3 regions of the Streptomyces sp. NBC_00057 genome follow, and region 1 is predicted to be linked to each of the others. Evidence: riboswitches for the same ligand, from Rfam matches in the RefSeq annotation. Region 1 holds a riboswitch; each other region holds the start of a gene.
The links. A riboswitch is a leader RNA that binds a small molecule or an ion and turns the genes downstream of it on or off. The one in region 1 is predicted to bind cobalamin.
Positions count from the first base shown of each region.

Region 2: linked by a shared signal. The riboswitch ahead of OG953_RS32765 (cobalamin biosynthesis protein) and the one ahead of OG953_RS30070 (prenyltransferase/squalene oxidase repeat-containing protein) in region 1 are both predicted to bind cobalamin.
Region 3: linked by a shared signal. The riboswitch ahead of OG953_RS39125 (ABC transporter substrate-binding protein) and the one ahead of OG953_RS30070 (prenyltransferase/squalene oxidase repeat-containing protein) in region 1 are both predicted to bind cobalamin.

Region 1 covers NZ_CP108256.1:6,396,007-6,399,802, reverse strand. The annotation lists gene OG953_RS30085 (ATP-binding protein) at 173-694, shown strand; gene OG953_RS30080 (hypothetical protein) at 665-871, opposite strand; gene OG953_RS30075 (RNA polymerase sigma factor) at 1,253-2,113, shown strand; cobalamin riboswitch at 2,104-2,239, shown strand; gene OG953_RS30070 (prenyltransferase/squalene oxidase repeat-containing protein) at 2,348-3,622, shown strand; gene OG953_RS30065 (SCO2322 family protein) at 3,619-3,796, shown strand, end outside.
Region 2 covers NZ_CP108256.1:6,970,024-6,973,819, forward strand. The annotation lists gene OG953_RS32760 (cobyric acid synthase) at 1-173, opposite strand, end outside; gene OG953_RS32765 (cobalamin biosynthesis protein) at 170-1,198, opposite strand; cobalamin riboswitch at 1,343-1,474, opposite strand; gene OG953_RS32770 (hypothetical protein) at 1,646-1,876, opposite strand; gene OG953_RS32775 (anion permease) at 1,912-3,177, opposite strand; gene OG953_RS32780 (class II aldolase/adducin family protein) at 3,440-3,796, shown strand, end outside.
Region 3 covers NZ_CP108256.1:8,334,748-8,338,543, reverse strand. The annotation lists gene OG953_RS39135 (ABC transporter ATP-binding protein) at 1-79, opposite strand, end outside; gene OG953_RS39130 (FecCD family ABC transporter permease) at 76-1,167, opposite strand; gene OG953_RS39125 (ABC transporter substrate-binding protein) at 1,164-2,231, opposite strand; cobalamin riboswitch at 2,266-2,455, opposite strand; gene OG953_RS39120 (beta-ketoacyl-[acyl-carrier-protein] synthase family protein) at 2,534-3,757, opposite strand; gene OG953_RS39115 (acyl carrier protein) at 3,754-3,796, opposite strand, start outside.

The DNA.
Region 1 (3,796 bases):
CCGTCGCCAAACAAAGATCAACTCGCTCGCCGGCCGCAATGGTCAGCTGCGACTTTTCGAGATAGGTGACACCTGATCTTGGTGGTTGACACCACCCTGAGAAAAGCCGAAGCCGTACCGGATTTCTGCTGTGCCTGTTCCCACGGCCCGTACAGCGCTAGCGTCGGGTCCCATGATCGTATGGCTCAACGGCACCCATGGCGCAGGCAAGACGACGACCAGTGCACTCGTGCAGCAACTGATCCCGGATTCACGGGTGTTCGACGCCGAGAAGGTCGGCGAGACACTCATGGACATCACGCCAGCGCTGCCCTGGACGGGCAACTTCCAGCACTGGCCGCCGTGGCGGCCGCTCGTCGTCGAGACCGCCCGCCACGTACTCGACTACACCGGCGGCACTCTGGTGATCCCCATGACTGTCCTGGTCGAGCAGTACTGGCGCGAGATCAGCACGGGCCTCGCCCAACATGCCATCCCGGTACGACACTTCGTCCTCCACGCCGACCAAGACACCCTCCGCGGGCGCATCGAGAGGGACACTCTTATGGGCCCCTCCCCATTCCGTCTCGAACACCTTGAGCCCTACGCCGAGGCGGCCCGCACCTGGCTGCACGGCGAGGCCGAGGTCGTCGACACCACGCACCTCACGCCCGCCCAGGCCGCCCTACAGATCGCAGAGGCCGTCAAGAGCTGAGGTCCACCCGCCACGCGAAACAGGCGCAGGTGGCAAGAAAGAACGACCTTCCAGGAGGAACCGGCCGGGCATCCACTCGTACCGCACGGTTCCCTCGGCTCCGCCGGTCACCGCCCAGGTGCCGACCAGGCGGTCCAGGGCCTTCAGTTCGGCGCTCGGATGGTTGGTCTCAGACATCTCGTCCTCCTTGGTGGGTTCCGCTGGTTACCTCGTGGCCGGGTCCGGGTTCTCGACACCCCCTCGGCGTGATCCACATCACATGCACAGAAGTGTCGAGAACGGGCCGGCGACTCCGAGGTAGCCGCGAGAACCCTTTTCTGCTCCGCTCCGAGCAGGCGCGGCGCCGGCGCGAGCAGGAAGTGGGCATGGCCGAACTGGCCATGCAGGAACCGACCCGCCGGGCGGGCCCTGCGCAGGAGAGTGACGACGGCCTCACCCTGCTGCTGCTCTGCTGCCACCCCGCGCTGAGCCCGGTCTCCCAGGTGGCGCTCACGCTGCGCGGTCGGCGGCCTGACGACAGCCGAGATCGCGCACGCCTACGGAACGACCGAGACCACCATGGGTACCCGAATCAGCCGCGCCAAACAGCGGCTGGCCCGCGCCGGGGCCCGCTTCACCCCACCGACCGCCGCCGACCGGCACAGCCGGACGACCGCCGTCATGCGGGTGCTCTATCTCATCTTCAACGAGGGCTACACGGCCTCCACCGGTGACGAACTCGCCCGCATCGACCTGACTGGTGAGGCGATCCGGCTGACCCGGATGCTCAGAGACGCCGTACCGGATGGCGCCGAGGCGACCGGCCTGCTGGCACTGATGTTGCTCACCGAGTCGCGGCGCGCGGCCCGCACCGGCGACGACGGCGGGCTGGTGCCGCTGGACGAACAGGACCGCACGCGGTGGAATCGCGATCTCATCCGCGAGGGCACCCAGCTGATCGACGGCGTCTGGAACCGGCGCGAGACGGGCCCGTACCAGTTGCAGGCGGCGATCGCGTCCCTGCACGCGGCGGCCACGACGCCGGAACAAACGGACTGGCCGCAGATCGCGATGCTGTACCTGTGGCTGGAACGGCTCACCCCGACCGCGCCGGTGCGGCTGAGCCGGGTGGTCGCCGTCGCCCAAGCCTACGGACCGGCCCGAGGGCTGGCGCTGCTCGACGACCTCAACCGGCGCCACGGACTGGATCAGGACCCTCTCACCCGGCAACGGGAACGCGCCACGCGCGCCCACCTGGTGCAGATGACCGGCGACGCGGCCGGTGCGACGACTCTGTACCGCGAGGCGGCCGTCCTGACCGACAACCAGGTCGAGCGCCGCTGCGCTGCCAGGCATCCGCCGCACCGGCGATCATCAGGGGCCGGCCTGCTGCCCCGCCTCTCCTCCCCACCCCGGTCCGGGAAATCCGCGTCCCGGTAGAGTGTGCGAGTCGTCATCATGCCCGTTCAGGGGGAAGCCGGTGCAAATCCGGCACTGACCACGCAGCCGTGAACCGTCGTAGGAGACGGTGAGTCGGAATGCCCTGTCCGCGGTCGTGACCGGCTCGCACCACCGGAACCCCGGTGGTCGGCACCGTCGAGGTATACGGAGCCGGAGCCTGGTGCGTGAGCGTGCCTGTGCCCGGTTCCCCCCGCAGGAGAGGCCCCGCCCGCCATGACCGTACGCCGCAGCGCAGCAATGCTCGCCGCCACCGCCACCGTGCTCTGTGCGGCCGCTGCCCCGGTCGCGGTCGCAGCGCCGTCCCCGTCACCCTCGCCGTCCGTCGCACTGCCTTCCGGGCTGTACGGGACGAAGGACCCCACGTACGACGGTGTCTGGCGGCAGTCGCTGGCCTTCCTCGCCCAGCGGGTCGAGGGCGTCACGCCCGCCACGAAGTCGGTGGACTGGCTGATCGCCCAGCAGTGCGGCAACGGCGCCTACGCCTCGTACCGGCCCGATGTCTCCCAGCCGTGCACCGAGAAGACCGTGCTGGACACCAATGCCACCGCAGCCGCCGTCCAGGCGCTCGTCGAGGTGGGCGGGCACCGGGACATCGTGAACAACTCGGTGCGCTGGCTGAAGTCCGTACAGAACGAGGACGGCGGCTGGGGCTACACCGCGGGCAGCCCCAGTGACGCGAACTCCACCTCGCTGGTGATCGGCGCCCTCGCCCGGCAGGGCCAGCGGATCGCGGACATCACGACCCCGGGCGGCAAGACCCCCTACGACGCACTGATCGATCTCGCGATCCCGTGCGGCGGCAAGGACGGCGGCGCCTTCGCCTACCAGCCCGACAAGAAGGGGAAGCTCGCCGCCAACGCGGACGCCACCGCGGCCGCCGTGCTCGGCACGATGGGCAAGGGCCTGGCCGTCGGGGACAACGCCGCGGTCAAGGCGCCCAGCTGCCACCCGGGATCGGAGCTCACACCCGAGCAGGCAGCCCAGAACGGCGCCCACTTCCTCGCGGGCGCCCTCGCGACCAACGGTCATCTCGACCTGGCGCCGATGCCCGGCGCCACCGACTCCACCCCGCAGCCCGACTTCGGCAACACCGCGGACGCGGTCGTCGCGCTGTCGGCCGCGGGCCACCAGGACAAGGCGGCCAAGGCCGTGGCCTGGCTGAAGAAGAACTCCGCGGCCTGGGCCGAGCAGAACGGTCCCGCCGCCTACGCGCAGCTCACCCTCGCCGCGCACGCGACCGGCGCGGACGCCCGCGACTTCGGCGGCGTCAACCTGGTCGACAAGCTGAACGCGACCGGTCCCGCCCCCGCGGCCATCACGACGCCCGACCCGTCCGCCGACACCGGGTACGTGGCCACGGAGAAGGACCAGGTCCACAGCGGGGACGACGTGATCGGCGGCGTGTGGTGGTACGTCGGCATCGGCCTCGTCGTCGGTGCGGGCGCCGGCTTCCTGATCAGCGGCCGCCGGAAGAACCAGCAGCTGTGAGGCGGGCGGGAAGGGCCGCCGCTCTCCTGGTGGTGGGCGCCGTCCTGGCCGTGCTCGGCGCGGGGACGGCCCAGGCGGCCGGGTACCGGTACTGGTCGTTCTGGGAGGGCTCCGGCACCGGCTGGACGTACGCCACCCAGGGCCCGTCCCTGGTCCGGCCGGACGACGGCGCGG
Region 2 (3,796 bases), 570 kb from region 1:
GCGCGCCCGATCTCGGCGCCCTCGCGGGTGACGAACGAGTTCAGCGACATGTTCTGCGCCTTGAAGGGCGCCACCTTGACGCCCCGGCGCACGAGCCAGCGGCAGATGCCTGCCGTGACGACGCTCTTGCCCGCGTCCGAGGTGGTTCCGGCGACCAGCAGCCCGCCGCTCATGTCCGTCTCCGTCCTGCGATCCGACGTTCTGTGATCTGAAGCCCCGTGACCTGAAGTCCTGCGGACCGAAGTCCTGCGATCCGTCGTGCGGCGAGGCCCGCACCCAGTCGTCCTGCCACACACACGCCGAGGGCCAGCGCACTCACCCGGCGCGACAGCCGTACCGCGCGTTCGATGTCCTCGGTCTCCACCGCCCGGCCCGTCGCCTCGTTGAGGACGGGGCGGTGTTCGACCCGGCCGCCGTACGCGAGGGTCCCGCCGAGCCGTACGCCGAGCGCACCCGCGAACGAGGCCTCCACCGGGCCCGCGTTGGGGCTCGGGTGCTTCGCCGCGTCGGCCCGCCACGCCCGTACCGCTCCACGTGGCCGCCCCCCGGCGGCCACGGCGAGCAGGGCTGTGAGCCGGGCACCGGGCCAGCCCGCGAGGTCGTCGAGGCGGGCCGAGGCCCAGCCGTAGCGTCGGTGGCGGGGCGACTTGTGGCCGACCATGGCATCGAGGGTGTTGGCGGCCCGGAAGCCGACGAGGCCGGGCACACCGGCCAGCGCACCCCACACCAGGGCGCCGACCACGGCGTCCGAGGTGTTCTCGGCCACGGACTCCACCACGGCACGGGCGATCTGCGGTCCGTCGAGGGAGTACGGGTCGCGCCCGCACAGATGCGGCAGACGCTCACGGGCCGACTCGATGTCACCGGCGGCCAGGGCGCCGCCGATCGCCCGGGCCTCACGCCCCAGGGACGTACCGCCGACGACGGACCAGGTGGCGGCCGCGGTCAGTGCGACGGAGGCGGCGGGGTGGCTGCGTACGGCACGGGTGATCAGCGCGGCACCACCCGCGGCGCCTCCGGCGCAGACGAGCATGTGCAGCGCGCCCCACCCGCGGTGGTCGCGCCACAGACAGCGCTCGACGCTTGCTGCGGCCCGCCCGAAGGCGGCGACCGGATGTCCCCTGCGGGGGTCACCGAGCAGCAGATCGCCGATCAGACCGGCCGTGGCGCCGTACGCGAAAATGCGGTCGGCACGCACGGCTCAACCGGCCGTTACGCCTCGAAGGACCTTCGTACAGGCGGCTCTCGTCGAGAGCGCCACAGCAACGGACGCACGGCAGCCAGGCATGGCGATATGTCCTCACTCAGGGTCCGCGCCCTGGTTCGACGTGACCGGCGACGAGAGTCTCCTGGCTCCCGGATCCGCAGTTCCCCCGGCCTTCCAACCCGCTCGCGCGTGCCGTGACTTCCGGTGTGGGGGACTGCTCCCCGGTGACAGTGGCGGGACCGCGCCGGATTCGCACCGGCTTCCTCTGCTGTCGCCGTAATTGGCTCCGGCAGTCCACCACGCTCCGCGAACGCCCGTCAACTTGCCGTTGACCTGCGACGGTGCAGTGTGCTGAGCCCCACATCGGGCCGGGCACACCACAACGGGCCGGACACACGAGGTGTGTCCGGCCCGACGGGGGAGTACGCGGAGGAGGGCTCAGGCGACGATCAGATAGATGCCGTACGCGACCGCCGCAGCGCACAGCGCGAAGCAGGCGTACGCGCCGACGCGGGCCAGCAGCAGCGAGCCGCCGGAGCCGCCCTGCGCCGCCGGTTCGGGCTGCTTGGAGAGACCGACGATGCCCAGGGTGAAGAAACCCACCAGCGCGACGGTGACGACGAGGGAGACGCCGAAGACGGAGCCGAGGGCTGCCCAGTCGATGTTCATGCTGAATCCTTAGACGGCCTGCCTAGGCGGCTGGCCTAGACGGTGGCGGGTCGCGCCGGGTCCTGGGTGGTTCCGGCCGGAGCCGGAATGGTGGTCTTGAGGTCCTGGGCCGCTGCCTGGGCCGCGGTGAGCGGCGGGCTGACGGCGGCGATGGCCGTGGTGACGACCCCCGCGGGCTCGGCGTCGCCGCCCGTCGGCGCGACATCGCCGTGGCCGACCGGCTTGCGGCGCGATACCAGCCAGATCGCCCCGGAGCCCACGACGAGCAGCGCCGCGACGACCACGACACCCCAGGTGCCCTGCTTGGTGAGGAGTTCCGCGCCCGCGCCGACCAGGCCCGCGGCCGGCAGTGTCAGACCCCAGGCGACGAACATCCGGGTGGCGGTGGACCAGCGGACCACGCCGCCCTGGCGGCCGAGGCCCGCGCCCATCACGGCGCCGGAGCAGGACTGGGTGGTGGAGAGGGAGAAGCCGAGGTGCGAGGAGGCCAGGATGACCGTGGCCGCGCTGGTCTGCGCGGCGAAGCCCTGCGGCGGCTTGAGGTCGGTGAGGCCGCTGCCCATGGTGCGGATGATGCGCCAGCCGCCCAGGTAGGTGCCGAGTGCGATGGCCGTACCGGCACAGACGATGACCCAGACCGGCGGGTTGGAGCCGGGCTGCAGGACGCCACCGGTGACCAGGGCCAGGGTGATGATGCCCATGGTCTTCTGCGCGTCGTTGGTGCCGTGGGCGAGGGAGACCAGTCCGGCCGAGGCGATCTGGCCGGCACGGTAGCCCTTGGCAGTGGCCTTCTCCTGGGCGTCGTTGCGGATCTTCCCGCCGATCCGGTACGTCAGCCTGGTGGCCAGCAGTGCGGCCAGACCGGCGACGATCGGGGCGGCGACCGCGGGGAGCAGCACCTTGGTGACGACGGTGTCGCCGTTGACCGACGACCAGCCCGCCGACATCACGGCTGCGCCGATCAGACCGCCGAACAGGGCGTGCGAGGAACTGGACGGCAGTCCGACCAGCCAGGTCAGCAGATTCCACAGGATGGCGCCGACGAGTGCCGCGAAGATGACTTCTGTCCGCAGCCCGTCCTCGTTGATGATCCCGCCGGAGATCGTCTTGGCGACCTCGACCGACAGGAACGCGCCGACGAGGTTGAGAACGGCGGACATGGCCACCGCTGTCTTCGGTCTGAGTGCACCGGTCGAGATGGTGGTCGCCATCGCGTTGGCGGTGTCGTGGAAACCGTTCGTGAAATCGAACACTAGAGCTGTCACGATCACAATCGCGAGTAGCAGCGTGATGTGTTCCATCTACCCAGGCAATCGTTCGACGTCATTGGCATGTGGACCGTAGGCAACCTGGATGAACGGAAGGTGAACTGGGCGGGGCGCTGTGGTGACTCCAACTGGGGTCGGGTCGTTCCGTTTGTCCTTCGCGGGGCGGTGCGGGCCGGGCGCAGGGCCGATTCGGGCCTGATTCGCCCCCCGTAACCCCTTTTGTGAACTTCTCCGGTTTGTGACTTATCCCGCCGATCGCTTACCCGTTCGCCTCCAGGGCTGACAGGATCTCCGCATGAGCGATCAGCAACGGGACGCGATCGAACGTGCCTGGGACGGTGTCGTCGCCACCGCCCGCAGGACGGCGGCGGACGGCCTCGTCGTCGGGACCTCGGGAAATGTGTCGGCGCGGGTCGGCGGGACGGTCCTGGTCACCCCGAGCGGAGTGCCGTACGACCGGCTCCGCCCCGAGGACGCCGTCGGCGTCGATCTGGAAGGCAACCGCGTCCTCGGCGAACTGGCCCCGACCAGCGAACTCCCGCTCCATCTCGCGGTCTACCGGAACAGCGACGCCGCCGCAGTCGTGCACACCCACGCGGTGCACGCCACGGCCGTCTCCACCCTGGTCCCCGAGGTCCCTTCGGTCCACTAC
Region 3 (3,796 bases), 1.9 Mb from region 1:
CCCCGTCGAGGATGAGGCGGCCGCCCGCCTCCCGGCTGACCCGCTCGGCGCACAGCCCCTCAGTGGCTCCACCCGTCATGTGATCCTCCGGCTGCGGTACAGGACCAGGACGAACGCGGGTACGCCGATGAGGGCGGTGACGACTCCCACGGGCACTTCCTGCGGGTCGAGGACCGTCCTGGCCAGGGTGTCGACCCAGACCAGGAAGACCGCCCCTGCCAGGGCGGTGACCGGCAGCAGCCGCCGGTGCCCGGAGCCGGCGAGCGCACGGGCAGCGTGCGGCAGGACCAGACCGACGAAGCCGATGGCGCCGACCGAGCTGACGAGTGCGGCGGTCAGCAGCGCGGTCGTGCAGAGCAGCACGATCCGGGTGCGCGCGACATGGACGCCGAGTGTGGCGGCGGCGTCCTGGCCGAACGCGAAGGCGTCGAGCGTACGGGCGTGGCCGAGGCAGATCAGCAGCGTCACGACGAGAACGGCGGAGCAGAGCCACACATCGGTCCAGCCGACCCCGCTGAGCGAGCCGAGCAGCCAGAACAGCACCCCGCGGGTCTGCTCGGCGTCGGCGGCGGTCATCACGACGAAGGAGGTGAGCGCGGAGAACAGCTGCATGGCCGCCACACCGGAGAGGACGACCCGGTCGGTCGTGCCGCCCAGGGTGTGGCTCAGCAGCAGAACCAGGGCGAACGAGCACAGTGCGCCGATGAACGCGCCGGTCGAGATCGACACCGCTCCCCCGCCGACGCCGAGGACGACGACCACGACCGCGCCGGTCGACGCACCGGAGGAGACGCCGAGGACGAACGGGTCGGCGAGCGGGTTGCGGAGCAGGGACTGCATGACGGTTCCGCACACCGCGAGCCCGGCGCCGCACACCGCGGCGAGCAGGGTGCGCGGCATGCGCAGGTTCCAGATGATGCCGTCCCGGATCGGGGTGAGCCTTGACCGGCCCCAGCCCAGGTGGGAGGCGACCGTGGACCAGACGTCGGCGACGGAGATACGGGCCGGGCCGATGGTGACGGCGACCGCGACGGACAGCACGAGCAGTGCGATGCCACAGGCCCACAGGGCTCCGCCGCGCAGCTTCCGCATCCCCGTGCCACTGCGCACGGCTGCTTCAAAGGCCCATGGCGCGTCCACCGCCGTGGCCCGTTCGGTGTCCGTCACCCCGTGAATCCGAATGTGCGCAGCCCGGCGGCGACGCGTTCCACACCCTCGACCGTCCGGATGGACGGGTTCATGGCCTGGCCGCTCAGCAGGACGTACCGCTTGTGCCTGACGGCGTCCATGTTCTTCGTGACGGGGTTGGACTCCAGGAATTCGATCTTCTTCGCGGCGCTCTCGGCGGTCTGTGCCTTGCGGGTCAGGTCTCCGATGACCAGGACGTCGGGGTTGCGGTCGGCGACGGTCTCCCAGCTGATCTGGGGCCATTCCTCATGGGTGTCGTCGAAGACGTTCTTCGCGCCGAGTTCCCTGGTGATGATGCCGGGCGCTCCGCAGCAGCCGGCCAGGTACGGGGCCTTGGAGTCGGAGAACCAGTAGAGGAGGGTGGCGTCGGAGGCGTCGACGCCCTCGGTCGCCTTCTTCACCCGGGCCCGCAGCTGCGCCACGAGCGTGTCGCCGCGTTTCTGCACGCCGAACACCTTGGCCAGGTCGCGCACTTCGTCGTACACGCTGTCCATGGTCAGCGGCGCGGTACGGGCTCCGTCGCCGCCGCCGCTGTTGTCCTTGCCGGTGCAGTCGGCGGGCGAGACATAGGTGGGGACGCCGAGATCCTCGAACTGTTCGCGGGGTGCGACGCCGCCCTTGGCGAGCGTCGACTCGAACGACGCGCTGATGAAGTCGGGTTCCTCGTCGAGGACCTTCTCCGACGACGGCCGGTTGTCCGCGATCCTGGGAACCTTGGCGTTGGCCTTCTCCAGGCCCTTCATCACCGGGTCGGTCCAGGTCGAGGTGGCGGCCAGCCGGTCGGCGAGGCCGAGGGAGAGCAGGATCTCCGTCGATCCCTGGTCGACCGGGACGGCCCGGTGCGGTGCGGCTTCGACGGTGACGGTGCGTCCACAGTTCTTCAGCGTCACGGGGTATCCGTCGGCGGAGCCGGACTTCGCGGCAGAGCTGCTCGTTCCGCCCCCGCAGGCGGTCAGCAGGACGAGTCCCGCCGAGAGCAGGGCAATGGTGCGGACAGGGCTGGCTATGGACGGCACGGAGTCCCTCTGCGTCTCGGGGCTCATGCGCGGAGCCCGCTGTACGGAGTCCTGCGCCCGGTACCGGGTCGCAGATGCCAGCAGGTCTTCGGACTCGGGCTCCTACGGACGGGACGCCTTCCCAGGACACCCGCGGGTGGTCCCAGTGGCCGTGGCCCCGCCCGTCCCCCTCACCGCTGCGCGTCAGTTCCGGATTCTCACCGGATTCCCTGACCCCTACGTGGAGTTTGACTGGCTTCGGCAAGCTATCACGAGCCTCCGCGCATCTCATGGGCGGTGTGGCCGGTGGTACGCCGGGCTGTGCTCCCGTCGCACCACCTGCCCGATGCCTATGGACGCTGAAGAGCGATCACGGCGTTGTGCCCGCCGAAGCCGAAGGAGTGGCTGACGGCGCGCCGGATGGGCTGCCGCAGGGGTTGCTCGGTGACGCAGTTGATGTCGAACTCCGGCGCCGGGGCGTCCAGGTTGGCGATCGGCGGTACGACTCCGCGCTGGAGCGTCAGGACGGTCAGTCCGGCCTCGATCGCTCCGGCCGCCCCCATGCAGTGCCCGAGTACACCCTTCGGGGCGGTGACGGGCGGCCGGTGCGGGTAGACCCGGCCGATGAGGGCGGCCTCGGTTGCGTCGTTGATCGGTGTCGCCGTGCCGTGTGCGTTGACGTGCTCGACGTCCTCGGCCACCCAGCCCGCGTCACGCAGCGCGGCCTCGACCGCGGCCTGGGCGACCGCGCCGGACGGGTGCGGGCTTGTGGGGTGGTGGGCGTCGGTGGTGGCGCCGGTGCCCGCCAGCAGTGCCCGCGGCGCGGCGCCCCGGGCGACGGCGTCGTCCGCCCGTTCCAGCACCATGACGGCGGCGCCCTCACCCATGACCAGCCCGGCACGGTCGGCCGCGAAGGGCCGGCACCGCCTGGCCGGGTCGCCCTCCGCCCGGGCCGTGGCTCCGGACCGGGCGAATCCGGTCATGGCGACCGGGTGGACGATCGACTCGGTGGCTCCGGCGATCGCGATGTCGCACTGTCCTGTGACCAGCAGATCGCGGGCGACGGACAGTGCGGTGGCGCCGGACGAGCAGGCGGTGCACGGTGCCAGGCTGGGGCCGGTGGCCCGCAACTGGATGGCGATCTCGGCCGCGGGCATGTTCGGAATGGTGAGCAGGATGCCCGACGGCGAGGTGGCATCCGGTCCGCGCCGGTCGAGTACGACGGCCTGCTCGGTCAGCGCGGCGGAACCTCCGCTGCTGGTGCCGACGACCACCGCGACCCTGCTGCCCTCCCACCGCGCCGGGTCGAGTCCGGCGTCGGCGACCGCCTCCCGCGCGGCGAGAACGGCGAACTTGACGTACTTCCCCATCCGGAAGGACGTGCGGCCGCCGATCGCGGCGTCCAGATCGATACCGTCGACCGTGCAGGCGAAGTCGACCGCGCACCCTTCGAGTGCCGCGACGGTACGCACCGGCGAGACTCCGGCGCACACACCTTTCCAGGTGGATTCGGTGTCGTTGCCGACCGGGGTGATCATTCCCAGGCCTGTTACGGCAATCGCGGGCTTGTTCATCGGGCGTTGCTCGTCGGTGCCGCGCCGCCCATCAGCACC